One region of the Anoxybacillus suryakundensis genome, then DNA from elsewhere that is predicted to be linked to it. Evidence: riboswitches for the same ligand, from Rfam matches in the RefSeq annotation. Region 1 holds a riboswitch; each other region holds the start of a gene.
The links. Region 1 has a riboswitch for S-adenosylmethionine ahead of ASC42_RS03190 (bifunctional homocysteine S-methyltransferase/methylenetetrahydrofolate reductase). Riboswitches for the same ligand answer to the same signal wherever they lie in the genome.
Positions count from the first base shown of each region.

Region 1 (7,708 bases):
ATGTCGTGTGGGTAAACGAAATAAATCAAAACGTTTCGTTCAACAAGGTGCCGATGCCGTGTATAAACATGATGAACGCATTCCGTATCATATGACGTATGAAGAAGCGGAACGACGCAAAGCAGAAAAAGCGGATCATGCAAATCTTGGGGGCTTTTAATATGGGGAATCCGTTATTTCAACAAGCGAAAAAAGCGGTTGCCAAAGCAAAAGAAGAGCGCACTGAACGTGCCATCGCTTTCGCAAAAAATACGCTCTCATCCGCTTTTGCGAACGCTAACGACGCCGAGCGAAGACAACTACACGATTTACAAGATGAACTTGATGCTTTGTAAAAAAGCTGCGCACGCTGCGCAGCTTTTACTCTTTTCGGAAAAACCCGACGACTTCTGTCGTTTGCATGATGTTCGTGAACGCCTTCGGGTCGACTTCTTTAATAATGCGTTTTAAATCAAACAACTCATAACGTGTAATGACAATCATTAACATATCTTTATCCTCATTTAAAAATGCACCTTTTGCTGGAATGACAGTAATGCCTCGAATCATTTGCGACTTGATCGCTTGTTTCATCTCTTCCCCTTTTGTCGTAATAATAAGCGCGGTTAATTTTTGATGGCGCGTATGAATCGCATCAATGACGCGCGTTGTCACATATAACGTCACGAGCGTATATAACGCCTTCTCCCAACCGTACATATATCCAGCCGTTAAAATAATAATCGAGTTGAGCGCAAAAATGTACGTCCCAACAGATCGATCGTTTACGCGCGACAACACGAGTGCAATAATGTCTAATCCTCCTGTCGACGCCCCCCATTTTAACGTCCAACCCGTTCCGACAGCCGCAATGACCCCACCGAATACCGCATTTAATAAAATGTCTTCAGAAAGCGAACGAACGGGAATAAGTTCGAGAAATAGCGACATAAATACAACGCTCAAAAAGCTATAAAACGTAAAAGACTTCCCTACTTTTTTCCATCCTAAAATAGCGACAGGAATGTTAAATACAAAAAGCAACAAACCTGTCGAAATCGCATAAGGTGTGTAGTCGCCGACAACTTTAGAAATAAGCTGTGCAGCTCCAGCAAACCCGCTCGTATATACGTTCGCTGGAATTAAAAATAAATTCATGCCGATGGCGTTTAATAATCCACCGATGATGACGACAAATAGTTTTTTTACGTCCACAGAACATCCTCCTACAAAGCACTAAGATTGTTTTTTTTCATCATAATCGCTACACTTAAAATAAGTACATACATAGGGGTGATGGAAATGAATATTAAAATTATAGCGGATAGCGGGTGCGATTTGCCACTTTCTTTTATACAAGAAAAACAAATTGCTTTTTTACCGTTAGCTGTACATATAAACGACCGCGACTACGACGACCAACTAACCGTTCAACCAAAGCAAGTGTACGATGCGATGCGCAATGGGGACGTGCCGAAAACGTCGCAAGCGAAACCGTCACAAATGGAAGAGCTATTTACGACATTCGCCAAAGAAAACATCCCTGCCATTTATATTGCCTTTTCTTCCGCTTTGTCAGGTACATATCAAACCGCTGTCATGATAAAAAACGATGTGCTTGAACAATACCCTCACGCAAAATTGACGGTCATCGACTCGAAATGCGCCTCACTCGGTCTTGGGCTTGTCGTGAAAAAAGCGGTTGAGCTTGCGGAAAGCGACATGCCGTATGAACATGTCGTGACAACCATTGAAACGTATTGTCGTCATATGGAACATATTTTTACGGTCGATGATTTGCAATATTTGGCACGTGGCGGGCGCGTCAGCAAAACAGCGGCGTTTGTCGGTGGAGTATTAAACATTAAACCGCTTCTTCACGTCGAGGACGGAAAGTTAATTCCGATTGAAAAAGTGCGCGGACGGAAAAAAGTACTGAAGCGCATGGTCGAACTTATGCAAGAGCGCGGAGCAGACGTGCAAAACCAACTCATCGGCATTAGTCACGGCGATGACGAACAAACGGCGCTCGAACTAAAAGCGATGATTGAAGAAACGTTCGGTTGCAAACAATTTTTCATTTCTGAAATTGGCGGCGCCATCGGAGCGCATGCTGGTCCAGGCACGATCGCCCTCTTTTTCTTGAATAAACAACTCGAGCAATGATTACACTACTTTTCAAAGGGGGCAAGAATATGACGAGCGATAACGACAAAAAAGCAAAAGACAATAATGCCAAACGACACGAAAAAAATATGGAGCGCGAAAAAAACCGTCAAGCTGGCAAACGCGCCTACTCAAAAGAAACGAATCATTTGTAAAGAAAAAGATGCTCGCGCGGAGCATCTTTTTCTATTTCATTTGAAACTTTGCCATCGTCCGTTGTAAATCATCTGTAAGTTGACGCAACGTCGTCACTTTTTCGCTCATTTTTTTGAACGCTTCTAACTGCTCCACCATCGACGCGGCAATTTCTTCGCTGCCTGCTGCCGATTGTTCAACGACCGCACTAATGCTTTCAACATTTTGCAAGACGTTTTTGCCAAGCTCTTTCGATTCATTCATGCCGATGACAAGCGCTTGAATATCGGTCGTAATATGGTGTACTTTTTTCTCAATGGCACTAAACGCCTCCGTCGTCGTTTCAATGGCTTTCGTTTGTGCTTCAGCAATATCTACCCCACGACGAACGGCTTCGGTGACGTTCGTTAACCCCGATTGAATGAGATGAACCATCTCAAAAATTTGGCTTGTCGCTTTCGATGATTCTTCTGCCAGTTTGCGCACTTCTTCCGCGACGACTGCAAATCCTTTCCCTGCCTCCCCTGCACGCGCCGCTTCAATCGCGGCATTTAACGCCAATAAGTTCGTTTGCGTCGCAATGTCAGATACTGCTTTTGCCATATCTTCAATTTTTCTTGCATACGTCGCAAACTGTTCCGTCGATTGTTCAATGGAGGCAGTCGCCTGTGCATTTTCATCAATAAACGCTTTTTGTTCCGCTAACGCCGCTTGACCGTGCACAATCGCTTCGACCGCTTCATCGCTATAACGAGCCGTTTGTTCGGTACGCCCAACGTTTTCTTGTACAGTATGTTCCATTCGTTCAATGAGTTGTACCGCATGTTGTAAATCTTCGGAAATGCTTTGCGCTCCGGCTGACAATTCGTTTGTTGATACAGCTACTTGATTATTAATTTCTGTTAACGTTTTTGTTTCCTCATCAATTTCTTTCGCAAACGCCTCTACTTGCTTACTGACTGTATCAACCGATTGAAGCAAGCCATTCAGCTGATCAGCCATCGTTGCAAATGCTTCATTTAAATCAGCAAGCTCGTCTCTCCCGCTATACTTCACAGGCTCAATACGCAAATCGCCGCTTGCAATTTGTTTCGCATTTTCAGCGATTTTTCTTAGCGGCACCGTAATTTTTTGTGTTAGTCTAAATCCGCTAAATCCTGCAAACAATAATACCACTGCAATCGCAACGAGCGAAATCGTAATAACGCCTGAAATTTGTTTTTGTAACGTTTGTTGCATGTACGTATAATATTCGCTCACATATGTGTTGACGACATATATGTCGTTTAATACCCCTTCTGCTCGCATCGACTGGCGGCGAATTTCTGCTACGTTCCGTGCATCAAGTGCCGCTTTCGATTCTTTAGCTAGCACGTCAAATTTTTTATTCGCTTGTTCAAGTGCAGCACGAATGTACGATTGGGTCAGTCCTTTATTTAATACGCGAAGCAACTTTTCTGATTCTTCCAAATGAATAAGTACTTCTTGTTTATTTCCTTCTGTTGGGCTATATGCATAGTTGCTTAAACTTTGCTTCGTCGCTTTCAGCTCTGCTTGTAAATGTTGCGCCTTCATCATCAGCGGAACGAAATCTTGATTCGACGATTGAATCGAAAGCATATTTATAATAATAAACACAATAATAGCGCCGGCAATGACTGGCGTTGCTAATGAATGAAATAATAATCGTTGTTTAATCGACATCGTATCCCTCCTTTATTGCGTAATGCCGTTTGTCGCTTTTTCTTTCCATTTTTCAAGCGTCGCCTGTTGCTCTGGACTGAGCGTCACGACACGAATCGGTGCTAAATCGACGCCGTTTTCTTTTAACCCAAGTTCGATCGTTCCTTTTGGCACTTCTTTCTTTTCAACATACTGTTTAATGACTGTATATAACGCAACATCTACATTTTTTAACATCGATGTGACCACCGCTTTTTCCGCATAAAAATATTGGTCGCTATCGACACCGATTGCATATTTTTTGTTCATCTCCGCCTCGCGTAGCACCCCGACACCTGTAAACCCAGCCGCCGCATACAACACATCTGCGCCGTTGGCAATCATTTGTTTGGCGATCGTTGCTCCAAGCTTGTCATCGCCAAAATTGCCGGCATACACTTCTTGCACGTTTGCTTCTGGCTTCACCGCTTTTACCCCTTGAATAAAGCCGTTCGCAAACTTCCGAATCAATGGCACATCCGCTCCACCAACGAAGCCGACGTTGTTCGTTTTCGTCAGCATGGCTGCGACAACACCTGCTAAAAAGCTCCCTTCATCTTCTTTAAACGTAATGGACGTAATGTTTTGGAGGTTAGATACCGCGTCAATTAATATAAATTGCTGTTTCGGATATTTTTTTGCGACTTTTTCTAAATCTTGTTGCACCATAAAGCCGAGACCGATAACGAGATCGTTCCCTGCTTCAACAAGCTCGGTTAGCCCTTTTTCATACGTTCCCGTTTCTTTTAACTCACGGTAGTCAAAAAAGATGCCGAGCTCATCTCTCGCTTTCATTAACCCTTGAAATGCCGAGTCGCTAAATGATTGATCGCCAAGTCCGACGTCTGATAACATAATGCCAATTTTCACACGCTCTTTCGGCTGAAAGGAGCTCGTTTGTGAACACCCAGCGGCAAGTAACAAAACGAATGCCATCATGAGTGAAATCATTTTTTTCATAAAATTCCCTCATCTCCTTATCTTTCGATCAAATCTCACTTCATGTATTATATCGACAATATTCGACAGTTTGTTTACTTTTTATATATAAATATTTTGTAAAGTTGTTCATATGTCAACAATCGACTATAATGGAAACACAACAAATTTATATTGAGGTGATATATATGTCAAAAGAAAGTTCATTTGATATTGTGTCGAAAGTCGATTTGTCAGAAGTAACAAACGCCATCAACATCGCGTTAAAAGAAATTCAAAACCGCTATGATTTTAAAGGAAGCAAAAGCGACATTTCGCTTGAAAAAGATGAACTCATTTTCATTTCTGACGATGAATTTAAGCTCGAACAACTCAAAGACGTGCTCATCGGCAAGCTCATTAAGCGCGGTGTGCCAACGGAAAACATTCAATACGGAAAAATCGAACCTGCTTCTGGCGGAACGGTGCGCCAACGTGCCAAACTCGTCCAAGGCATCGACAAAGACAACGCGAAAAAAATTAACACAATCATTAAAAATACAGGTTTAAAAGTGAAAAGTCAAATTCAAGAAGACCAAATTCGCGTCAGCGGCAAAAGTAAAGACGATTTACAAAAAGTCATCGCCGCCATTCGCGAAGCAGACTTACCGATCGACGTCCAATTCGTCAACTATCGTTAAGAAGGCAACACGCCTTCTTTTTTATTTTCAAATAAAATAGTTGAATATTTCTAAAAAATCAGTTACATTTATGAGTAACTTCATACAACATCTTATCGAGAGAAGGGGAGGGACTGGCCCGATGAACCTTCAGCAACCTGACGATCGTCAAGGTGCTAAGTCCAGACAAGCGATTCGCTTGGAAGATAAGAAGGAGCGCACAACGTCTTCTTCTTATGAAGAAGACGTTTTAGTTTGAAAAAGAAACGGAGGAATGGACGTGGGACTGTTAGACGATTTAAAACAACGCATCGTCATCGCCGACGGAGCGATGGGAACGTTATTATATGCGCACGGCATCGACCGTTGCTTTGAAGAATTAAACGTAACGAAGCCGGAAGAAATCGTTCATATTCACGAAGCGTATATCGAAGCAGGCGCTGAAGTGATCCAAACGAACACGTACGGCGCCAACTATGTAAAACTTGCTCGCTACGGTTTGCAGGACGATGTAAAAGAAATCAATAAAGCGGCTGTCCAACTTGCAAAACAAGCAGCAAAAGGACGTGCCTACGTGCTCGGTACGATCGGAGGATTGCGCAGCACAAACAAAAGCACGATTTCGCTTGAAGAAGTGAAACGGACGTTCCGTGAACAGCTGTATGTGTTGTTAAGCGAAAATGTTGATGGACTTTTACTTGAAACGTATTACGATTTCGAAGAATTACAAACCGTTCTTTCCATCGCTCGGAAAGAAACGACGTTGCCGATCATTGCCCACGTCACGCTTCATGACATTGGCGTCTTGCAGCACGGCATGCCGCTTGCTGAAGCGCTTCGTCAGTTAGAACTACTTGGCGCCGATGTCGTCGGCTTAAACTGTCATCTCGGTCCATATCATATGTTGCGTTCGCTCGAAGAAGTGCCGATTCCAACGCGCGCCTTTTTATCGGTGTACCCGAATGCGAGTTTGCCACAATATCGCGACGGACGATTCATTTACGAAACGAGCGAACAATATTTTGAAGAAACAGCCCGCGCGTTTCGTGATCAAGGGGTTCGACTCATTGGCGGCTGTTGCGGCACGACACCAAAACATATTGCCGCGATTGCTCGCGCCCTTCCCGATCGCACACCTGTATATAAAAAAGAAGTGAAACAACGGCATACTATTGTCGTTCAAGAAGCAGAACAAACGAAACAACCTTCCCTTGCCGATCTTGCACGCACGCGACGGTCGATTATCGTCGAGCTCGATCCGCCAAAAAAACTCGGCTTAACGAAATTTTTAGAAGGCGCAAAAGCATTAAAAGACGCACATATTGACGCACTAACGCTTGCCGACAACTCGCTTGCGACACCTCGCATTAGCAACATCGCTGTCGGAACAATCGTCAAACAACAACTAAATATGCGCCCACTTATTCATATTACGTGCCGCGACCGCAATTTAATCGGTTTACAGTCGCATTTAATGGGACTTCATACGCTCGGCATGACCGATGTACTCGCTTTAACAGGCGACCCGTCCAAAGTCGGCGATTTCCCTGGCGCAACGTCCGTATATGATTTATCATCGTTTGACCTCATTTCGTTAATTCGGCAATTTAACGAAGGGCTTTCGTACTCAGGTAAACCGCTCGGACAAAAAACGAACTTTTCCATCGCTGCGGCCTTTAACCCGAACGTGCGCCACTTAGATAAAGCGGTCAAGCGGCTAGAGAAAAAAATTGAATGCGGGGCGCACTACTTTTTAACACAACCGCTGTATAGTGAAAAACAAATCAAAGACGTATATGAAGCGACAAAACATTTACCAACGCCGATTTACATCGGCATCATGCCAATTACAAGCGCGCGCAACGCTGACTTTTTACATCATGAAGTGCCAGGCATTACGCTGTCAGACGACATTCGTGCCCGCATGGCTGCGTGCGCCAACGATCCTGTTCAATCGACAAGAGAAGGCTTGGCGATCGCCAAATCACTCATCGATGCAGCATTCGATTTATTCCGCGGCATCTATTTAATTACGCCGTTTTTACGCTACGACATGACGGTCGAACTCGTTCACTACATTCATGAAAAAGAGCGGCTCACAAAAGAAA
Region 1 covers NZ_LIOK01000003.1:157,109-164,816, reverse strand. The annotation lists gene ASC42_RS14000 (hypothetical protein) at 8-160, shown strand; gene ASC42_RS13620 (DUF3813 domain-containing protein) at 162-335, shown strand; gene ASC42_RS03215 (YitT family protein) at 361-1,194, opposite strand; gene ASC42_RS03210 (DegV family protein) at 1,282-2,145, shown strand; gene ASC42_RS13615 (DUF3941 domain-containing protein) at 2,175-2,300, shown strand; gene ASC42_RS03205 (methyl-accepting chemotaxis protein) at 2,332-3,984, opposite strand; gene ASC42_RS03200 (BMP family lipoprotein) at 3,997-4,962, opposite strand; gene ASC42_RS03195 (YajQ family cyclic di-GMP-binding protein) at 5,130-5,621, shown strand; SAM riboswitch class I at 5,711-5,813, shown strand; gene ASC42_RS03190 (bifunctional homocysteine S-methyltransferase/methylenetetrahydrofolate reductase) at 5,881-7,708, shown strand, end outside.

Region 2 (7,708 bases), on a different contig from region 1:
GTAAAGCAATCGACCGGTTCCGTTTAAATATGGTGAATGAAAATAGCGTGAAACTATCTGCGAAAGCGTTATTGCATTTAGCAAAAACCGACCATTTATTATGGAAATGGCGCATTTACAATATGATCGTCGGTTATGAAACGGTGCGACCTGAAGATGTCGCGTCTCACCATCAATGCCGATTAGGCAAATGGTATTTTGATGAACAGACGAAAAAACAACTGCAAGGCACGCCAGCGTATGAAAAGTTAAACGCACCGCACGAACGCGTTCACGTTGCAGCAAAACAAGCTGCTGAAGCGTACGCGAAAGGCGATATAAAGGGTGCCGAAGCGCAATTAATCGAATTAGAACAAGCGTCTGTAGAAGTCATTCGTCTGCTTGATGAACTCATCGAAAAAGTAGAAAAAGAACGGACGTTTGAAACCCACCTCGCGTAAGGTGGGTTATTTTTTAACCATATGGGACAACGCAAGTGCGAAAATTAATAGTGCGCCTTTTACAATATCTTGCGCGTAATACGGAACGTTCATCATCGTCAGCCCGTTTAACAAGACGCCAATAAAAATCGAGCCAAGTAACGTACCGATCACATTCGGTTTGCCGATGCCAAATACAGAAAAGCCGATAAACGCAGCAGCTACACCGTCCATTAACAGTGATGCGCCCGCCGACACTTGCCCCGTACCGATGCGTGAAGCGAGCACAATGCCGCCTAAAGCCGCAAACATCCCGCTAATGACATACGCATACGTGCGGTAGCGGTTGACAGGAATACCGGTGAGATGGGCTGCTTCACGATTTTCTCCTGTCATATAAAATAAACGTCCCGTTTTTGTATACGTTAAAAAAAGATGAGCGCCAATGACGAGCAAAAGCATAAGCAACACAGAAAACGGAATGCCAAACAGTTCCCCTTGTCCGATAAATAAAAATGATGGAATGAATTTTCCCGGCGCCACGCCACCTTCTGGAAGTGGCATGTCGTTATAAATGGAAAATCCTTTCGTGTATGTGAGCTGTACGCCGTTAATGATGTACATCACCGCTAACGTCGCCAATAAGTCAGGTAAACGAAGACGGATAATGAGAAACGCATTAAGTATTCCAACGAGCGCACCGAGTATAAGTGGGACGATAAGCGCAACAAGCAGCTCTTGGCGATGTAAAACGAGCGCGGAGGCGCTTGCGATGGTTGCCAAACTGACTGTCGAGCCGACGGATAAATCGAATCCATCGACAACTAACGAAAACGTAATGCCGATCGCAACGAGCGTGACGATCGAAATCGAGCGCAAAATGTCGCTAAAGTTCGCATACGTAAAAAATGAATCGAGCGTGAGACTAAAAAAAGCGATGACGATAACGATGGCGAGTATCGTTCCGTATTTGTATAAAAACTTCAATTCGTTCCACCCCCAGTCATGTCATAGACGAGCTGTTCATATGTCGCTTCGAGTGCGTCCACTTTTTTTACGAACTGACCGTCGACCATAACGTAAATCGTATCGGCGATATGGAGTAATTCTTGACATTCGCTCGTGAAATAAATGATCGCTTTTCCTTTTTCAGCAAGCGTGCGAATAATCGAAAATACTTCTTCCTTCGCATGTACGTCAATGCCTTTTGTCGGCTCATCAAAAAGAAAGACGTCGCTATTGGTTTGTAACCATTTCCCGATCACCACTTTTTGTTGATTGCCGCCGCTTAAATGTTTCACAAGCGCCGTCGGCGAAGATGGGCGAATATGTAACGATGAAATGAGGCTTGTTGCGATGGCGCGCTCGTTCCGTTTTTGAATCCATTGCCATGGGGCAATATTTGACAATAGACGGACGGTCAAATTTTTTTCGACCGTTTCGCTCATAAAAAGCCCTTGTTTCCGGCGTTCTTCTGGAATGAAACAAACGCCCGCTTCAATCGCATCTTTTGGAGAGGTCCATGTTTGTTTTTCTCCACGCACGATGCGTTCGCCTGTCGTTTCGACATGAGCGATGATGCTTTCGGCCAACTCTGTTTTTCCTGCCCCGACAATGCCAGCGATGCCGACAATTTCACCGCGCCGAACCGCAAGATCGACCGTTGTTTTCGTTTTTGGAATGTACAATTGCTTGACTTCAAATATCGTTTCTTTGCTTATGTTGCGTGCCCGTTCGTTGCGCATCTCTGTTTGCCGTCCGACCATATGGCGAACGATGTCTTCTGTCGCGAGCGACACATCGCCTTCGTATACGACTTCGCCATCCCGCAAAATCGTCATTCGATCGCATATGCGTTTTACTTCGTGCAATTTATGCGAAATGTAAATAAACGACACCCCTTGCGCTTTTAGCTGTTCGATCATCGCAAACAATCGTTTCGTTTCTTCTTCGCTTAACGAGGCGGTTGGCTCATCTAAAATAATGTAGCGAGCAGAAGAAGAAAGGACGCGTGCTAGCAAAATGAGTTGTTTTTCATGAAGCGTGCATGTTTGTACAGAGACATCAGGCGACAAATGTGTTAAGCCGACGCGCTCAAGCAGTTGTAAAACAGCAGCCCGATGTTTCGTTTTAGAAAACGATATTTGTTTTTGAGCGACAATTTGTTCAGCGAGAATATTTTCATATACGGACAAAGCAGGGAATAATGCCGCATCCACTTCTTGTACGACATGTCCGATGCCTGCTCGTTTTGCATCTTTCGGAGAAGAAAATGTATGCACCTTTCTGTCTATTTCAATCGTTCCGCTCACCGGCTGCAAGACGCCAGCTAAAATGTTCATTAACGTGCTTTTTCCAGCTCCATTCATACCTAAAAGGGCGTGAACTTCGCCCGGTTGGACATGGAAGTTCACGCCGTTTAATACGGTCACATCGCCAAATGTATGGACGATTTGTTTCATGCGCAAACCGCTCATTGCTTTTTCACCTTTTCTTCAAGCGTCTTCATCCATGGGGAGATGGCAACGTTCGATTGTCCCCAGCTTGGCATGTAGTTGTTTAGCTCGTTCATCGTAATTGGTGTGCTCGGCAAGTCTGAACGTTTCACTAAGTGTGGTTCAAGTGAATAAATGTTTGGCGTTTGTTCTCCGGCGATTTTTTGATACGCAAAGCGCACTTGAACGCGACCGACTTCCGCTGGGTCGGTTGCCGTTGTTGCGACCCATGGGCTATTTGGTTGTTGAATGAGTTGTAAATCTTCGTCGCTTAAGTCGATGCCGTACACTTTAATTTCTGTTCGACCGGCTTGTTGAATGGCGCGCGTTGCTCCTTTGGCGAACTCATCCCATGTCGCAAAAACCGCGTCGATGTCGCCTTTGTTCGGATATTTTTTTAAAATGGCTTCCATTTGTGTTTGTGTATCTAAAGCGGTATTGGCGCTTGCGGTGCCGAATTTCGCTACTTCTTTAATGTTCGGATACCGTTTTTGAAATGCTTCGTAAATGACATGGCGGCGTTCCATTGGCGTAAAGCCGCCGACCCAAATCGTGACAATTTCGCCTTCCCCGTTTAAATCTTCCGCTAACGTTTTTAACGTTTTCCATGCTAAGCTGTAATCGTCTTGGTCAATGACGGTGACTCCTGGAATGTTTAAATCGTTATCAAACGCAACGACGTGAATGCCTTTCTCCAGCGCCTTTTCAACAGGTGCTTTTAATGCATCTGCGCGCCCGTGGTCTAATAAAATCGCATCGACGTTTTGGTTGATCGCTGTTTCGACGTATGATGCCATTTTCGTTAAATCGTTGTCAGCGTTATAAATTTGCACGTCGCCACCAAATTTCGCGACTTGTTCTTTCACGCCTGCGATATATTGCGATGAAAACGTGCCGATTGACATTTGCATAATGGCAGCTATTTTAATCGGTTTGTTTAATGCTGCAGGGATATCCGCTTTTGCATCCGTTGTTTCGTTCGTTTGTTTCGCTTCTTCTTTCGGTTGTTCCGCTCGTTTTGAGACGGCGTCTTGTTCGTTTGTGCAACCGACTAAAAGCGCGAATAAAAGCACGATGATTGCCCATATGTTTTTCATGCCAAAACCTCCTCAAATAATGTCGGCAGTTTCGTTTCGTAGTCGCCGAAGATAATCCCTTTTTCCGTAATGATGCCGGTAATGAGTTCATGCGGTGTGACATCAAATGCCGGATTGTAGACGTTCACATCTGGCGCGATGCGCACGCCGCCGATATGTGTGACTTCTTCTTTCGCTCGCTCTTCAATCGGAATGTCGTCGCCTGTTTTCGTCTGTAAGTCGATCGTCGATAGCGGGGCGGCGACGTAAAATGGAATGTTGAACGCTTTCGCTAAAATGGCTAAGCCGAACGTGCCGATTTTGTTTGCTGTATCGCCGTTGGCGGCGATGCGATCTGCCCCGACGATGACTGCGGAAATATGCTTCGCTTTCATCGTTTGTGCCGCCATGTTATCTGTAATGAGCGTCACATCGACGCCAGCTTCGGAAAGTTCCCATGCGGTTAGCCTTGCTCCTTGCAACACCGGGCGTGTTTCGCAAGCGTACGCATGAAGCGTGATCCCTTTTTCTTTCGCTAAATGAAACGGCGCAAGTGCGGTGCCGTAACGGGCTGTGGCAATCGCTCCTGCATTACAAATCGTCATGATACGGTCGCCGTCTTGAAACAAGGAAAGGGCATGTTCACCGATGCGGCGGCAGACGTCTTCATCTTCGATTTGCATGCAAATCGCTTCATGAATAAGCGTCGTTTTCGCTTCGTTGACGGATGTAGCGTTCGCGACGCTTTTTGTGAGCCGGTCAAGCGCCCAAAATAAATTGACGGCGGTCGGTCGCGAACTTGCTAAATAGTCGCGGTCGCGTTTTAGTTCGGTATGAAATGTCGCTAAATCATCGGTCTCATATGATTGAGCCGCAAGTGCCAAACCGTAGGCGGCAGTCATGCCGATCGCTGGCGCTCCGCGCACTTTTAACGTAACGATCGCGTCCCATACGTCTTCGATATGTTTTAATTCTAAATATTCAGTCTTATGAGGCAACGCTTGTTGGTTTAAAATCGTAATATGTGTATCATGCCATTGTATTGCTTTCATCGTCTTCCTCCTAGCTGTTCACATGCACCGTTTGTTGCACGAGCTTTTTCACGTCATCGATCGCTAGTTTGTTTCGCTGCACGATAAGTTCGCGACCGAGACGGAGGGCGTGGCGTTTTGCGTGAAGTCTGCGCTCAAGCGGCAATTCATCAAGGTCCGCCACATGCGCCAACCCGATCGTCCGGCGAATGACTTCGCAACCGGCAAAGCCGATCGCCTCAACGAGCGCATCGCCTATGATGTCATCAAGCACGCCAGATGTGCGCGCATACGGTTCGTTGCTTTCGCGCCAAAGTTCAGCAAACGTGCGGGTAAAGACGTCCCATGTGTTTTCAATATGAGCAAAAAGCGGTTCGCGGTCACGTTCATGACGGGAGAGAGCGTTTAATAGTAAGTTGGCAAAAAATTGCCCTAAATCGAAGCCGATCGGACCGTAAAACGCAAACTCCGGGTCGATCACTTTCGTTTCCTCGTCGCTTGCGAAAATGCTTCCCGTATGTAAATCCCCATGAAGCAACACATCCGCTTTCGTTAAAAAAAGCCGTTTTAATTTCGCTGTTTCGCGCTGAAGCACATCATCTTGCCAAAGCTGTTCGACATCGGCACGAAGCTCTGTTTCAAAGTTGTTCGTGTCGTGGTCAAAAAACGGATCAGTAAAGACGAGGTCTTCCGTAATTTTACATAGTTCGGGATTTGTAAATTGTTGTACGAGCTTCTTTTTTTGTTGTTGATTCATGCCAAAGTCCGACGTGTAAAACGCTGTTTTGGCGACAAATTCGCCGATATGTTCCGATAAACGCGGAAACGTTTTTCCTTCGATGAGCCCGCGGCGTGCAATGTGTAAATGCGACAAATCTTCCATCACTGTAATCGCTAATGTCTCATCGGAATAGTATACTTTCGGAACATAGTGAGGAACGTAGCTCGCGAACGTGCGCAACGCTTGGCTTTCAATTGTTGCCCGTTTTAATGTAAGCGGCCAGCTTTCGCCAACGACTTTCGCATACGGCAACGCTTGTTTAATGATGATGCTGTCGTTTGTTCGCTCGTTGACGATGCGAAAGACGAGATTTAAGTTCCCGTCACCAATTTCTTCGCTAGAAAGAAGCGCATCTTCTCCAAATAGCCCTAAACGAACAGCAAGGGCAATCGCTTTTTGTTCTGTCAATGGTTCGTACATATACATGCCTCCTCTCAAAATAAAAAACCTCTTTCGCTGAACGAAAGAGGTTTGAAGTTTGCTTCGCACCTCTTATCTCTCAGCCTACTGCTGCAAGAATTAGCACCGTGCGTCATCGCCGGTTGCCGGGCTTCATCGGGCTCGTCCCTCCACCTGCTCTTGATAAGAGTGTTTGTTATTATTCGAATGTTATAAACAGTGAAAAAGTTGTGTGAATTCGCTTGATTCGAATCATACATCGCATTATGCTCGTTTGTCAATCTTTTTTTTCAAACATTTTATACACGTCTGGGCGACGATCGGAAAAAATCGGGATGCGCGCACGCACGTCTTGCACGTCGTTTATATCGATATTCGTCACAATGACCGTCTCTTGTTCGCCTCCTTCAGCAAGCACGTTTCCCCACGGATCAATGATCAGCGAATGTCCAGCAAATACGTTGTTCGGGTCTTTTCCTGCGCGGTTGCAAGCGACAACGTAACATTGATTTTCGATCGCCCGCGCCGTTAATAGCGTACGCCAATGATGAAGGCGAGAAAGCGGCCATTGCGCAACGACAAACAATACTTCTGCACCATGTAGCGCATGCGCGCGAATCCATTCTGGAAAACGAATGTCGTAACAAATGACGCCGGCACACGTCGTTTCATCGAGCGAAAATAGCCCCATCGTTTCTCCTGCTTGCAAATACAAATGCTCATCCATCAATTGGAACAAATGAAGTTTACTATATTCGCCAACGACGTCGCCGTTTCGGTTGACGACATACATCGTGTTCGTCATTCGTTCGTTCGTTTTTTTTGCGACCGATCCACCGACGATATGCACATCGTACGTGCGGGCAAGTTCGGAAAGAAACGATTTTGCCTCTTCGCCGTTTTCGTCAGCGATATGAGCAAGTCTCGTTAAATCATAGCCTGTCGTCCATAGTTCAGGCAAAACGACGACGTCAACGTCACGAGCGATTTGTTCGATGTAGCGCAAGGCGGTTTGTTTATTTTTTTCGGGTGTTCCAAACGCAATGTCCATTTGTATGCAAGCGATGTTCATATCATTCACCTCAACAAAAAATTTTCTTTACATTTTGATTTTTACGATATATGATACTTGACTAGAATTTCAACCTTTTTGTGAAGTAGGTGTGAAAAAAATGAACATATTTCCACAATCGAACGTGTTACAACAACTACCGAAGCAATTTTTTGCGTCGCTTGTGCAAAACGTACAGGCGGTCATCGCTGAAGGGCACGATGTCATTAATCTCGGACAAGGAAATCCCGATCAGCCGACGCCCGCACATATTGTGCGCGCGATGCAACAGGCGGTGGCAAAGCCGATGTATCATAAATATTCGCCGTTTCGCGGCTATTCGTTTTTCAAAGAGGCGGTGGCGACGTTTTATAAGCGTGAATACGGGGTGACGGTTGACCCGGAAAAAGAAGTCGCTATTTTATTTGGCGGAAAAGCAGGGCTTGTCGAAATGCC
Region 2 covers NZ_LIOK01000002.1:142,940-150,647, reverse strand. The annotation lists gene ASC42_RS02000 (methyl-accepting chemotaxis protein) at 1-440, shown strand, start outside; gene ASC42_RS01995 (ABC transporter permease) at 447-1,406, opposite strand; gene ASC42_RS01990 (sugar ABC transporter ATP-binding protein) at 1,403-2,896, opposite strand; gene ASC42_RS01985 (sugar ABC transporter substrate-binding protein) at 2,893-4,011, opposite strand; gene mtnA (S-methyl-5-thioribose-1-phosphate isomerase) at 4,008-5,042, opposite strand; gene mtnK (S-methyl-5-thioribose kinase) at 5,053-6,222, opposite strand; SAM riboswitch class I at 6,292-6,391, opposite strand; gene ASC42_RS01970 (carbon-nitrogen family hydrolase) at 6,479-7,273, opposite strand; gene ASC42_RS01965 (pyridoxal phosphate-dependent aminotransferase) at 7,374-7,708, shown strand, end outside.
Region 2: linked by a shared signal. The riboswitch ahead of mtnK (S-methyl-5-thioribose kinase) and the one ahead of ASC42_RS03190 (bifunctional homocysteine S-methyltransferase/methylenetetrahydrofolate reductase) in region 1 are both predicted to bind S-adenosylmethionine.

Region 3 (7,708 bases), on a different contig from region 1:
TGGCGTAACAACAATTGTGAAAGAGCAACAAACAGGTTTATTATGCCCTCCTCATGATTTAAACACTTGGCGAGCAGCAATTGAATATATGTTAAAAAATGAAGAAAAACGAAAACAAATGGGGAAAGCCGCTCGGGAATACGCAGAAACGAAAGACTGGAACAGCATATTCACCGAACTTCTTTCCCACTATGAACAAGTGATGCATAAACGCGAGTCTCGTTACGCGTAAGAGCGAAGAAGTGGAGATAGCTTTGCAAAATCGTACTTTTCTTCTACGTACACGGCATGCCAAACCATAAACATCAGTACCGTCCATAATTTTCGACTATAATCGGCTTTTCCTGTCGCATGGTCATTAAGCAACTGCAAAAGAACATGCTTATGGAATAAATGATTCGTTTCACTTTGTTGGATCATCGTTTTTGCCCAATCGTACAACTCATCTTTTAACCAATGACGAATCGGAACAGGAAAACCGAGTTTTTTACGATGCAATACGTGATCTGGAACAATGCCTTCTGCCACTTTCCGCAATATATACTTTGTTGTACCGTTAGCTGTTTTCAAGTGAGCAGGTATATGTTTAGCCACAGCGAACACTTCTTTATCTAAAAACGGGACACGCAACTCAAGCGAATGAGCCATCGTCATTTTGTCAGCCTTTAACAAAATATCTCCACATAACCACGTATGCAAATCGACATATTGCATTTGTTCGACAGGATCGTATAACGCTGTTTCATCATATAAATGTTTCGTTACGTTCGTATATTCCCAATCACTATTGTATTCTTTTAATGTAAGAGCTTTTTCTTTTTCCTCAAACATTTTCGCGTTGCCAACATACCGATCACGCAATGGTGTCGTACCGCGTTCAATAAAACTTTTTCCTTTCATTCCTTCAGGAAGAAGACGGGCAAGTATACGCAATGCGCGCTTCATCGGCCGAGGGAGATGGTTGAATAGGCGCAACGAATATGGTTCACGGTAAATATTGTAACCTCCAAATAATTCATCTGCCCCTTCACCCGATAAAACGACCGTCACACGCTTTCTCGCTTCACGAGCGACAAAATAAAGCGGAACAGCGGCAGGATCAGCGAGCGGGTCGTCCATATGCCACATGATACGTGGAAGTGCTTGTACGTACTCTTCTGGAGAAATGATATAGCTGTAATGTCGAACGTGTAGTTGATCAGCTGTTTCTTTCGCCACATCTATTTCACTAAACCCTTCTCGAGCAAATCCAACCGAAAACGTCTCGAGCTGCGGATGAAATTGTTTAGCTATTGCAACAACAAGTGAGGAATCAATCCCACCGGATAAAAAAGAACCGACAGGCACATCGCTACGCATATGCACTTCAATGGATTTGAATAGCGCATCACGAATATCACTAATCCACTTTTCTTCTGATTGATGGATCGGCATAAATGTTGGTGTAAAATAACGAACAAACATTGGTTGCTCGCCAATTTTTTTCATGATATAATGCCCAGGCTTCAGTCTACAAATATTTGCTGTCATTGTAAGTGGCTCTGGCACATATTGAAACGTTAAATAATGATGGAGTGCTTCTCTGTTGATATCTCCATCAATTGCTAATAAGAGGCTTTTCTTTTCCGAAGCAACGAGAAGACGATCATCTTCAATCGTATAAAAAAATGGCTTAATACCAAACGGATCGCGTGCAGCAAATACTATTTTTTCTTCTTTATCCCAAATGACGAAAGCAAACATACCGCGCAATTGTTGAACACAAGCCTCTTTTGTTTCAGCATATAACGCTAAAATAACTTCTGTATCTGAATGTGTCGTAAATTTATATCCTTTTTGCTCAAGTTGCTCGCGCAATTCAATATAGTTGTAGATTTCTCCATTAAAAATAATCCAATATCGATCATTTTCATAGGAAAGCGGCTGATGACCTGCCTCTAAATCAATAATGCTCAGACGACGAAAAGCAAAATGCACATGCTCATCGAAAAAATATCCCTCGTCATCTGGTCCACGATGAATAATCGCATCATTCATCTGACGAAACGTTTGTTTCCATTCACCGCATATTTGATTTGGTTGATCATATATCACTCCAACAAAGCCACACATGTTTTCACCCCGTTTCACTAACAAATAGAGAGAGCTACATGACGTAACTCTCTCCCTTTTCTTACTTCGCTAACTGTAACGCTTGTTGTTTTAACGCTTCCGCTTTATCAGTACGCTCCCAAGGAAGATCAATATCTGTGCGACCAAAGTGACCGTAAGCAGCTGTTTGTTTGTAAATTGGACGGCGAAGATCAAGCATTTTAATGATTCCTGCTGGGCGAAGGTCAAAATTGTTGCGCACCACTTCAATTAATACATCTTCAGATACTTTACCTGTGCCGAACGTATCAATGGAAATTGATACTGGTTGCGCCACACCGATCGCATACGCTAACTGCACTTCACATTTATCTGCAAGACCTGCTGCAACGATGTTTTTCGCTACGTAACGAGCGGCATATGCTGCCGAACGGTCTACTTTCGTTGGGTCTTTTCCTGAGAATGCTCCACCACCGTGACGAGCATAACCACCGTACGTGTCAACGATAATTTTGCGTCCTGTTAACCCTGCATCACCTTGTGGACCACCGATCACGAAACGACCTGTTGGGTTAATGAAATATTTTGTGTTTTCATCGATCAACTCCGCTGGAACAACAGGTTGAATGACATGCTCTTTAATGTTGCGTACAATTTGATCTTGTGTAATTTCTGGATGATGTTGTGTAGAAACAACGATCGTATCGATACGTACAGGTTTGCCGTTTTCATCATACTCCACTGTCACTTGCGTTTTTCCGTCTGGACGTAAATAAGGTAAGATATCTTCTTTACGCACTTCAGCTAGACGGCGCGCAAGTTTATGTGCGAGCGAAATTGGAAGCGGCATAAGCTCTTTCGTTTCGTTGCACGCGAAGCCAAACATTAATCCTTGGTCACCTGCACCGATCGCCTCGATTTCTTCATCTGTCATTTGCCCTTCACGAGCTTCTAACGCTTTGTCAACACCCATCGCAATATCTGGAGATTGCTCATCAATTGATGTTAATACAGCGCACGTATCTGCATCAAAGCCGTATTTTGCGCGCGTATAGCCAATTTCACGAATCGTTTCACGGACAATTTTCGGAATATCTACATATGTAGATGTTGTAATTTCCCCGCTCACTAAAACAAGCCCTGTTGTTACGCTCGTTTCACACGCAACACGCGCATTTGGATCATTCGCTAAAATCGCATCTAAAATCGCATCGGAAATTTGGTCACAAATTTTATCCGGATGCCCTTCCGTTACAGATTCAGATGTAAACAGACGACGTTTAGGCATTCAAACATTCCTCCTCAATAATAATGACAAATGATACGGTACTCATCCCTCTTATTATGGTCTATCGTGAAAAAAACCTTTCCTTCAGAGGAAAGGTTTTTGCATTTGTCTGCGCCTTTCACTCTTATCGTTCAAGGGCGTTCCCTTGCCACAGGTTAGCACCTTTTCACATACGTGACGGTTGCTGGGTTTCATCGGGCCTGTCTCCCTCCACCAACTCGGGATAAGAGTATCCGTTCATCTCAGCATCATATCACATATATCATCAGCGAGTCAACGTTTTTTCTACTGTAATGATTTTGAAAATAAATTCAAGAAAAATACGCTAATTAGTATGGACTATTTATTAAAATGTGTTATACTTTTTACATAAAGATAAATCAAACAAAGGTAGGTTTTGTCCAATGAATTCCATTGAACTGACAAACAAATTATCGACACTCTTACAAAGGGATGGGGTTTTTCATAACTTATCTGTACCACGACTAGTAGAGAAAGTATTAACTCGGAAAGAAGGCATTCTTACTTTATCAGGAGCGATTTGTGCAACAACAGGAAAATATACAGGTCGCTCCCCGAAAGATAAATATATTGTCGAAGAGCCATCTGTTAAACATAAAATTGATTGGGGAACTGTCAATCAACCAATTTCTGAGGAAGTATTTGATAAACTTTACAACAAAGTGATCGATTATTTAATGACAAAAGAAGAATTGTTTGTATTTAATGGCTTTGCAGGCGCTGATCCAGCTTATCGTTTGCCAATTCAAGTTGTCAACGAATTTGCTTGGCATAACTTATTCGCCCATCAGTTATTCATTCGTCCAACAACGGAAGAATTACAAGCGCATGAGTCACAATTTACAGTCATTTCTGCTCCAACATTTAAAGCCGATCCAGCTGTTGACGGCACGCGTTCAGAAACATTTATTATCATCTCGTTTGAACGTCGCACTGTGCTAATTGGTGGGACAGAATATGCAGGTGAAATGAAAAAATCAATTTTCTCCGTCATGAACTTCTTATTGCCAGAGCAAGGAATCTTCCCGATGCACTGTTCAGCAAACGTTGGTCAAGAAGGAGATGTCGCGCTCTTTTTCGGTTTATCAGGCACAGGAAAGACGACGCTCTCTGCCGATCCAAACCGTCGCTTAATTGGCGATGATGAGCACGGTTGGTCAAACAACGGTGTCTTTAATATTGAAGGCGGATGTTATGCTAAGTGCATTAACTTATCACGTGAAAAAGAGCCACAAATTTTTGACGCGATTCGCTTCGGTTCTGTATTAGAAAACGTCATGATTGACCCAGATACGCGCATACCAAACTATGACGATGCGACGTTAACTGAAAATACACGTGCCGCATACCCGCTTGAAGCGATGGATAACATCGTTCAGCCAAGCGTTGCTGGCCACCCGCATACAATCGTCTTTTTAACAGCAGATGCGTTCGGTGTATTGCCACCAATTAGCAAACTCACAAAAGAGCAAGCAATGTATCATTTCTTAAGCGGGTATACAAGCAAGTTAGCAGGTACAGAGCGCGGGATTACAGCACCAGAAGCAACGTTCTCTACATGCTTCGGCTCGCCGTTTTTACCGCTTCCAGCAACACGATATGCAGACATGCTCGGACAAAAAATCGATGCTCACGACGTTCAAGTCTTTTTAGTGAACACTGGTTGGACTGGTGGTGGATACGGCGTTGGTGAACGAATGAAGCTGTCGTATACGCGCGCGATGGTGAAAGCAGCGTTAGAAGGAGAGTTAAATAACGTCGAAACCGTTCAAGATCCTATTTTTGGATTACACATTCCACTTCACGTCCCAGGTGTTCCTGATGAAGTGCTACAACCAAAAAGTACATGGGCGGATCAAGCAGAGTACGAACAAAAAGCAAAAGAGCTTGCGGCGAAGTTCCGCGAAAACTTCAAGAAATTCAAAAACGTTGATCCACGCATTGAACAGTTCGGTGGACCAATTGGATAAATGACAAAAGCTGCCTGCTTATTCGGCAGCTTTTTTTATTTTTAATGACTTCGTACAAACCATTTTTACTATGAAACATATAGTAGTGTATAGAAGTGAACAAAAGGAGGATACAAAATGAATGGACTATTTGCTCTCCCGCAATTAAAAGATGTACGTCATCTTCTCCCTACTCGTTCTGGACAGTCGTACAAAAAAACAACATTGCAGCAAAAAACACATATTATTATTCATCATAGTTTAACGAAAACAGGCTCGGCATTTGCATTTGCTAATTATCATGTTAGCAAGGGGTGGCCAGGAATCGGATACCATTTTGTTATCGAACAAGACGGAACGATTCATTTTTGCAACGATTTAGAAACAATTAGCTACCATGTTGGTAATCATAACTCATACTGCATTGGCATTTGTTTAACAGGGGATTTTCGCACACAACAACCGACAAATGAGCAAAAACAATCATTGAAAGCATTATACAAAACACTTGTCAGCATCATGCCGAACTATAAAGACGTAAAAGGACATAACGAGCTGAAAGGATATGAATGGAAACAATGTCCGTGCTTTAACTACTTAGAAGTACTAAATGAAAAAGAAAACGTCACTGTTCAGATCAAAGAAGAAGTAAAACAATATACCGTTCAACAAGGAGATACGTTATGGGCAATTAGCCAAAAAACAGGGGTAAGTGTAAAAACGTTACTTCGTCTAAATCCAGACATCAATCCACGAACATTACAGCCTGGCCAACAAATAATTATCGAAAAGCAAGTAAACAAATCAGAAGTCAAGTCTCCATCGCAATCGGTCAATCAACCACTAAAACAGCAAAATCCAATTGAACAACTAATAAGCAAACTTCCGAATAAAGTATTACGATACGGTGATCGTGGTGAAGACGTGCGCATCTTACAACAAGCATTAAATGCAATCAATTTCAAATGTGGAGCAGAAGACGGGATATTCGGCAAAAAAACGTTAGATGCTGTGCAACGGGTCAATCTCATGTTTTCTGGTGGAAATAAAAATGGTGTTTATGACGAAAAGACGAAAAATTATATAATAAGTAAGCTAAAAGAAAAAATAAAATAGCTTTTCATCGTACATCTCCCCTATAATAAAGCATGAGGGGGGATACTGGCGATGCATATGGCAGATGCGCTCATTTCACCTACGGTAGGAATAGCGATGTGGGGGGCTACAGCAGGTATAGCAAGCTACTCATTAAAAAAACTGAACATTGAAGCTGATGAAAAAAAGCTGCCACTTATGGGAGTGCTCGGAGCATTTGTATTTGCCGCGCAAATGATTAACTTTGCTATTCCGGGTACAGGATCGAGCGGACATTTAGGAGGTGGACTGTTGCTTGCCGCTTTGCTCGGTCCGTATGCAGCATTTTTAACGTTATCCGTCGTTTTATTTATACAAGCACTCTTTTTCGCAGATGGTGGACTTTTAGCTTTCGGATGTAACGTGCTTAATCTCGGCTTTTACACATGTTTTATCGCGTATCCGTTATATAAGCAGCTCATTCGTCGAACGAACATATGGTTCGCCTCCATTATCGCTGCTGTCGTTGGATTACAACTCGGTGCATTTAGTGTCGTCGTTCAAACATTGTTGTCAGGCAAAGTCGAGCTTCCATTTACAACTTTCACGTTATTTATGCAACCTATTCACTTAGCGATTGGCATTGTAGAAGGAATAGCTACCGCTACTGTTATCTCCTTTGTTGCAAAAACAAAACCAGAGCTTTCGCCAACAATAGAGACGCCGATGAATCGCCTCATCGGGACGCTCGGTTTGCTTGCTCTCATCATTGGTGGCATTTTTTCATCCATCGCTTCTTCTAAGCCAGATGGATTAGAGTGGTCTATTTTTCATACGATCGGTACGGATGAACTGCATGCAACAACGGCAATTCATCACGCACTTGAACGTCTCCAACAATCGCTTGCTTTGCTTCCTGACTACAATCTGAAAGGCGGAGGCACATCAATCGGATGGCTAGATATCGGGACAAGTATTTCTGGTGTTATCGGTGCATTCATTGTTGCTGTAGCAATCGTGGCGCCATACATCATTAAAAAATGGAGAAGAGAAGCTTGATCTATCCACATATGCTAAACATTGTGCAACGACGTCATATTCATCCGCTAAGTATACTAATTATAACGTTTACATACATCTTCGTCGTTGCATCGTTTCATTCATATGCTTTTATTGAAATGGTACCGTTATCGCTTTACCCGATCGCTATGATCATTTTTTATCGCCTTTCTATTCGTCATATAAAACACGTACTCATCGCTTCATTGCCATTTGCTACAGTCAT
Region 3 covers NZ_LIOK01000001.1:210,987-218,694, forward strand. The annotation lists gene ASC42_RS01015 (glycosyltransferase family 4 protein) at 1-232, shown strand, start outside; gene asnB (asparagine synthase (glutamine-hydrolyzing)) at 223-2,112, opposite strand; gene metK (methionine adenosyltransferase) at 2,174-3,379, opposite strand; SAM riboswitch class I at 3,501-3,609, opposite strand; gene pckA (phosphoenolpyruvate carboxykinase (ATP)) at 3,784-5,370, shown strand; gene ASC42_RS01035 (N-acetylmuramoyl-L-alanine amidase) at 5,488-6,465, shown strand; gene ASC42_RS01040 (energy-coupling factor ABC transporter permease) at 6,517-7,482, shown strand; gene ASC42_RS01045 (energy-coupling factor transporter transmembrane component T family protein) at 7,479-7,708, shown strand, end outside.
Region 3: linked by a shared signal. The riboswitch ahead of metK (methionine adenosyltransferase) and the one ahead of ASC42_RS03190 (bifunctional homocysteine S-methyltransferase/methylenetetrahydrofolate reductase) in region 1 are both predicted to bind S-adenosylmethionine.

Region 4 (7,708 bases), on a different contig from region 1:
GCCGATGTATCCGTATCCGATGTATCCGCTTCCGCGAGAAAACACGAAAGATTACGGGCCGAACCCGTTTGTTGTCCAAATAGAAGAGGCGACGAAACGAAACAACATGTTTCGTACAACGTTATGGACAGGACCGCATTTACAAGTGACGTTAATGAGCCTTCGTGTCGGGGAAGATATTGGTGTAGAAATTCATCGCGGCGTCGATCAATTTTTACGTATTGAACAAGGCGAAGGCATCGTGCGGATGGGGAAAAGGAAAAATGAATGGACGTTTGAACGACGAGTCAGCGATGGCTTTGCCATTTTTGTGCCTGCCGGAACGTGGCATAATGTCATCAACACCGGAAATATTCCGCTCAAGCTATATTCTATTTATGCGCCGCCACAACATCCTGCTGGAACCGTCCATCCAACAAAAGCCGATGCGCTTGCGGCTGAACAGTAAAAGACTTGGGGGGAGATCCTCAAGTCTTTTAGATGAAGAAGAACGAAAACTGCGAAGCGAGGTGAATGAAATGGAGAAAGTGTTGGAACTCATGATTTCGTATGAACAAAAGGCGTTAGAAAAGGGAAGAGAAGAAGGAATAAAACAAGGAATAAAACAAGGAATAAAACAAGGAATAAAACAAGGTATGAAACATCTTATACAAACGATGGCGCGAAAAGGAATGAGCGTCAAAGATATTGCGAACGTCACAGACCTTACGGAAGAAAAAGTGCGTGAGTTGTTAGAAAAGGAATGAGTCTCCCTCGATGTACAGCAAGCTTGTCATGTTTAGACGATAAAAAACAGTTGCAATTTTTTTGAAAATCATATACATTAGTTAAAAATCAGAAAATTCAATACTTGTGCGTTCTTATCGAGAGAAGGGGAGGGACTGGCCCGGTGAACCTTCAGCAACCAGCCGAAAATGGTCAGGTGCTAAATCCAGCGAATTGGTGTTCAATTCGGAAGATAAGAAGAAGTCGTTGTCTATGGACAAAAAGCCTTCTTCTTAGAAGGCTTTTTATTTTTTCGGAAAGGGAGAGAGGGCATGAGTCATATCGAAACGGTATTAGCGCAAATTGGTAATCGAAGCGAGACGGTGACAGGGACGGTGAATCCACCTGTGTATTTTTCAACGGCATATCGTCATGAAGGGATCGGGCAATCGACAGGGTACGATTACATTCGCACAGGAAATCCGACGAGACGTATTGTCGAAGAAGCGATCGCCGAGCTAGAAGAAGGGGATCAAGGTTTTGCATGTAGCTCAGGGATGGCGGCCATTCAAACGTTGTTTGCGTTGTTTGAAAGCGGTGATCATTTTCTCGTTTCGGCGGATTTATATGGTGGAACGTATCGACTATTTGAAAAAGGGTGGAAGAAATACGGGCTGTCGTTTACATATGCCGATTTTCGCGATCTCGATGCGGTGAAAGGGGATGTGACGGACAAAACGAAAGCCATTTTTTTAGAGACGCCGACAAATCCGCTTATGCAAGAAGCGGACATCGAAGCGGTGGCAACGTTTGCGAAACAACATCATCTTCTTCTCATTGTCGATAATACGTTTTATACGCCTATGTTACAAAAGCCATTAACGAAAGGAGCAGACATCGTCATTCATAGCGCGACGAAATATTTAGGCGGGCATAACGATGTGCTTGCTGGGCTCATTGTCGCAAAAGGAAAAGCGTTGTGCGAGCAATTGGCGATGTATCATAACGCCATCGGTGCGGTGTTGTCGCCGTTTGATTCATGGTTGTTAATTCGCGGCATGAAAACGCTCGCGCTTCGCATGCGCCAACATGAACAAAATGCAAAAGCGATTTATGAATTTTTAGCACAACATGAAGACGTGACCGATGTGCTATATCCGGGCAGGGGAGGCATGTTGTCGTTTCGCGTGCGCGACGAACGGTGGGTGAATACCTTTTTACGAAGCTTAAAGCTTATTACGTTTGCGGAAAGTTTAGGCGGTGTCGAAAGTTTTATTACGTATCCAGCGACGCAAACGCATATGGATATTCCAGAGGACGTTCGTATCGCCAACGGGGTATGTAATCGACTGTTGCGTTTTTCGGTCGGCATTGAACATGTTGACGATTTAATTGCTGATTTAACACAAGCGTTTCAACGCATGAAAGAGGTGTAAAAGATGGATTTACAAACGCAACTTGTTCACAATAAATGGCAAATTGATGCGCAAACGGGCGCGGTGAGCGTCCCGATTCATCATGCATCGACGTTTCATCAGTTTGATTTTGATACGTTCGGAAAGTACGATTACAGCCGTTCGGGCAATCCGACGCGCGAGGCGTTAGAAGAAACGATTGCAGAACTAGAGGGGGGTGTCAGCGGCTTTGCGTTTGCCTCCGGCATGGCGGCGATTTCTACGGCATTTTTATTGTTGTCGAAAGGTGATCATGTGCTCGTTACTGATGACGTATATGGAGGAACGTATCGCATCATCACCGATGTATTAAGCCGATTTGGCATTGAACATACGTTTGTCGATATGACCGATTTAGATGCGGTGGCACGTCACATTCGTCCGAATACGAAAGTCATTTATATGGAAACGCCATCGAACCCGCTCTTGAAAATTACAGATATTCGTGGGGTTGTGAAGCTCGCCAAAGCGCACGGCTGTTTGACGTTTTTAGATAATACGTTTGCGACGCCTATTTTGCAGCGTCCGCTTGATCTCGGTGTCGATGTCGTTTTGCATAGCGCAACGAAATTTTTAGCGGGGCATAGCGATGTTGTAGCGGGGCTAGCCGTTGTCAAAGACGAGCGTCTTGCGAAAGAGTTGCGGAAACTGCAGTATTCGTTCGGTGCGGTGCTCGGCGTGCAAGATGCGTGGCTTGTGTTGCGTGGGCTAAAAACGCTTCATGTTCGGTTAGAACATTCGTCTCGTTCAGCCATACAACTCGCGCAGTTTTTACATCGTCATCCGAAAGTCGCGCACGTATATTATCCAGGGCTTTCGCATCATGACGGGCACATCATTCATCGCGAGCAAGCGCGTGGGTTTGGTGCGGTGCTGTCGTTCGAATTGGAAGATGAACAAGCGGTGCGGACGTTTGTCAAACATGCGCACGTTCCGATATTTGCGGTCAGTTTAGGAGCAGTTGAGTCGATTTTATCGTATCCGGCAAAAATGTCGCACGCAGCGATGCCGAAAGCGGAGCGCCACCGTCGCGGTATTACGGACGGCTTGTTGCGCATGAGTGTTGGACTTGAAGCCATTGATGATTTGATTGCCGACTTTGAACAGGCGTTATCATATGTATAGGCTAGGTCAGTACCTAGCCTTAGCTAATTTGGTCGAGGGCATGTCGTTGTAGTTGTTGCTCGACCATGCGATCGAGTTGTTGGATTTTTTTCAAGGCCAGTTCATCATCGATTTGGCGATAATGATGTTTGCCACCCGGTTCTTCATCTGCTTCATCGGCAAGTTTGACGATCGTCTGGAGCGGCTTTCGTTTTAATTCTCCTTCTGGAAGATACGAGTCGGTATGAAGCAAAATGGCGAGGGCGATTTCTTTCGCGTGCTGAGGATGTTCTCCGAGTCGAATAAGCAGTTTATGCGCTCGCTCAGCCCCTTTGATCGCGTGAATGTCGTTTTGTTTATATGTTTCATAATCCCATGTTCCGTTTGAATACCATTCGTAATGACCGATATCGTGAAGCAATGCCGCTTTTGTCGCCAAGTCGACGTTGACACCGTACTGTAAGGCGAGGCGATACGCATGATATGCGGTCGCAATGGCGTGCGCGACGCCTGAGCGTTTTAAATATTTTTGGGTGATGGGGTGAAGGAAGATGTCAGTTAATGTGACACGTCTCATAGCTCACCATCCCTTTCGAATGTTTTTCTAATTATCATATCATGTATACTTCTAACATGGCAATACATATTTTTCTGTTTTTCCTTCATACTAAGTGAAAAAAGGTTTGGAGGACGCATATGTTTTTATCATTATTATTATCAATGATGACAGCGTTTTCATTCAATGGGCATGCTTGCACGAAAAAATTGGATGAAGCAAACGTGCAATTGTGTGGAAAAGAAGATGGAGATTGGGTGCGCCATTTTATGTTGCGCGTCGGCAAAGAGACGTATGCGTTTCCAGAATGGGAACATGTGAACGATCCGAAAGCCATTCCGCAATTATATTCCATTGACGTGACGGAAGATGGAAAAGAAGATGTTGTCGTTTTTCTCGTGAAAGCGCGCGGAAACGGCACGTATAAAAACGAAGTGCACGTATTCACCCATAGCCAAAGCGGCATGGAAGAAGTCATCGTCGAAGATCCGCGCACCGTCGTTTTAAAAAGCATGAAAATGAAAGAGACAGACGAAGGAACAGAGCTTGTCATCGATCATGTTCACGCCCTCATTCCGTACAATCGCCAAGGTGAAAGAGGAATAAAAGTGACATTCGATCGCTTTGTAAAGTATGCGATCGACAAACAAAAGCTAAAGGCCGTTTTATTGCTAGAAAGAAAAAAAGGCGAATACATCGGCAGTTTAATCGTCACATATGAATATAAAGACGGCCTTTTTCAAGGTACTCACATCGACTTTATCCGCCATTAGCCATTGCGTATGCGATGGCTAAAAATTTTTTAAAAAAAGTATTTGACAATGTGTATGAAGGTGATTATAATAAAAAATGTGTTCGATAGGACAACGACATACGATTCCGTAGCTCAGCTGGGAGAGCGCCACCTTGACAGGGTGGAGGTCGCTGGTTCGAGCCCAGTCGGAATCATCGCAAAACCCGAGTTCTTTTAGAGAGCTCGGGGTTTTTCGTGTGCGCTCGGCATGGGGGCAATCTCTAGGGTGAAAGTCCCGAACTGCGAAGGCAGAAGTAGCAGTTAGCTTAACGCAAGGGTGTCCGTGGTGACGCGGAATCTGAAGGAAGCGGGCGGCAAACTTCCGGTCTGAGGAACACGAACTTCATACAAGGCTAGGTATCATTGGATGAGTTTGCAAAACAAAACAAAGTCCTTTCTGCCGAAGGTGATACAGAGTAAATGAAGCAGATAGATGGAAGGAAAGATTGTACTCTTACCCGAGGAGGTCTGATGGATACGTGAAGTACGCTTCATAACCTACTTAGTGATAAGTAGCTGAACCATCAGAAGTCAGCAGAGGTCATAGTACGAATCGGTCTAGAACGATTCGGAAGGACTGAACAATCAAGAGAAAATAGCCCTTGGCATTCAGTACGTCATGATGAACACAGAAAACATGGTACCTCCCAAGAGAAAGGAAACGGTGAATCCCGTGGGGGATCTTTTGGAGGGTGGAGTGACGACTGGCATAAGAAGATCAGCTATTTACGGAAGGAAGCTTACGTCGTCATTATCTTGATTGAACCGCCGTATACGGAACCGTACGTACGGTGGTGTGAGAGGACGGAGGTTAATCACCTCCTCCTACTCGATTATTCTTCATGGTAGTTGGAAAATGTATAGAAAAATCAAACATATTTGATACAATAAAAAAATAACGATCGTATAGGAGGGAAGATGATGTACATGTATTTGTTTGAAAACGATCAGCCCGTCGTTTGTTTCTAAGACGGAGCAGGGGTTCGTTCCGTCTTGCAGAGAACAAAAAAGACGGGGGAAAGAAGATGAGACAAACATTTTTCGGTTCGTTGTATTTATCGCTCGCGGCGAGCATTTGGGGTGGCATGTATGTCGTTAGTAAATATGTGCTCGATTATGTTCCGCCATTGACGCTTGTATGGCTTCGTTATGCGATTGCTTTTTTTGTGTTATGGGCAATTTTACGAGTGCAACGCATTCCGGCGCCAAAAGAAAAACAAGATTGGAAGCATATCATATCCATTGGGATCGTTGGGTATGTCGTTTCCATTTCGTTGCAGTTTCTCGGCACGAAATGGTCGGATGCGCATACGGCTTCGCTTATTACTTCGGCAACGCCTGCGTTTATCGTTATTTTTGCTCGTTGGATGTTAAATGAAGCGATGACGTTACGAAAACTAAGTGCGCTTTTGCTTGCGACGGCAGGGGTTGTCGTTGTCGTTGGATTTGGTCAGGAAGAGACGACATCCTTTTTCGGAAATGTATTACTTGTTGGAGCGGCAGTTACGTGGGCGCTTTTATCGGTGCTTGTTAAAATCGCATCGGCTCGCTTGTCGGTGTTAGTCATTACGACTTATGCGATTTTTGTTGCTTTCATTGGCACAACGCCATGGATGGTATGGGAATGGTGGCAAGCGACGGCTATCACATATTCGTTTCCTGTTTTGCTTGGGATCATTTATCTCGGTGTTGTGTCGACGGCGGGGGCGTTTTTTCTTTGGAATAAAGGGATGGAAATGATGGATGCTAGCGTCGGTTCGCTCTTTTTCTTTTTTCAGCCGCTCGTTGGTTCGCTGTTCGGCTGGCTGTTTTTACATGAGCAATTACATGTTTCGTTTTGGATTGGTGGAGCATTCATTATCGTTGGAGTTATTGTTGCGGTGTTTGAGAGGAAGCCATCGGATGTATAACAATGAGCCCTTGTGCATACGCAAGGGCTTTTACAACATTGTATACACCGTTAAAACAAGCACACATACGAAAACGACGATCATGACGTTAGCGCCGAGCCATGAAGCAAGTACGGCACTTACAAAGCCGAGGATGCCAAACCACGGATCATCTTGGATAAGAAAAATGCTTGGAATGATTAAAGCGCCGAGCGTGGCGTATGGGACGTTGCGCAATACACCGCGCCAAAAAGGTGGTAAGTTGATACGGTGAAAAACAGTCAACGGCAGCATGCGTGGAATGTATGTGACGATGCCCATGCCGAGAATGATAAACATGATGTCACTGCGCATACGTTGTCTCCTTTCTTCTTTCCATCGCCCATTGAACGAATATTGCTGACAAAATCGTCGAAATAACGATCGCCCATCCTTTTGGAACGTGAAGCCATAATAAAAGTATACAGTTGATGAGACCAGAACTGATTGCGAGCCAAAGCGCTTTTTGTTCGATTTTGATGGCAGGAACTAAAAGCCCGACAAACATCGCATAAAGGGCAACAGATAAACTTAGTTGTACGTTTTCTGGCAAATACGCGCCGACGATATGTCCGATGGCAGAGTTGACGACCCAGCTGCTGTAGGAAATGAAAATAAGTCCGAACATATACGAAGCACAAACCGGTCCTTCTTTCATCGCAGCGACAGAAAACGTTTCGTCTGTTATGCCGAATGCGTATAACGCTTTTTTCAAAAGTGCATCGTGTTCCGCCTTTTCATTCAAGGATGCCGACATTAAAAAATGGCGAATGTTTAAAATAAATGTCGTGAAAATGATTTCAAATGCGCCTGTGCCAAGAGAAAGTAAATTGAGCGAAATGTATTGCGCCGCCCCCGCAAATACGATCATGCTCATGAGCGTTGTTTCGATGATGGAAAGACCTGTGGATTTTGCTAACAAACCGAACGTAAGCGCAACAGGTGCGTATCCAATCGCAATCGCGATTCCTGCTTTAACACCATGACGAAACATATGTATCCCCCCTTCTTTTGTATTTTCATAAAATTTTTTCTATTTCGCAAGTAAAAAGATGAAACTTCTTGTATTTTCTATCGTATAGTAAGTCAATGGACATGAAAGGAATGATTCCCATGCTTAAAAAGTTACTAGACCTTCTTTTGAATAAAAACATGCATAAGCCCCGTT
Region 4 covers NZ_LIOK01000002.1:209,647-217,354, reverse strand. The annotation lists gene ASC42_RS02285 (cupin domain-containing protein) at 1-448, shown strand, start outside; gene ASC42_RS02280 (RpnC/YadD family protein) at 519-746, shown strand; SAM riboswitch class I at 858-965, shown strand; gene ASC42_RS02275 (methionine biosynthesis PLP-dependent protein) at 1,038-2,141, shown strand; gene metC (cystathionine beta-lyase) at 2,145-3,284, shown strand; gene ASC42_RS02265 (HD domain-containing protein) at 3,304-3,840, opposite strand; gene ASC42_RS02260 (hypothetical protein) at 3,960-4,592, shown strand; tRNA gene ASC42_RS02255 (tRNA-Val) at 4,695-4,767, shown strand; gene ASC42_RS02250 (DMT family transporter) at 5,638-6,522, shown strand; gene ASC42_RS02245 (AzlD domain-containing protein) at 6,553-6,855, opposite strand; gene ASC42_RS02240 (AzlC family ABC transporter permease) at 6,845-7,534, opposite strand; gene ASC42_RS13980 (hypothetical protein) at 7,654-7,708, shown strand, end outside.
Region 4: linked by a shared signal. The riboswitch ahead of ASC42_RS02275 (methionine biosynthesis PLP-dependent protein) and the one ahead of ASC42_RS03190 (bifunctional homocysteine S-methyltransferase/methylenetetrahydrofolate reductase) in region 1 are both predicted to bind S-adenosylmethionine.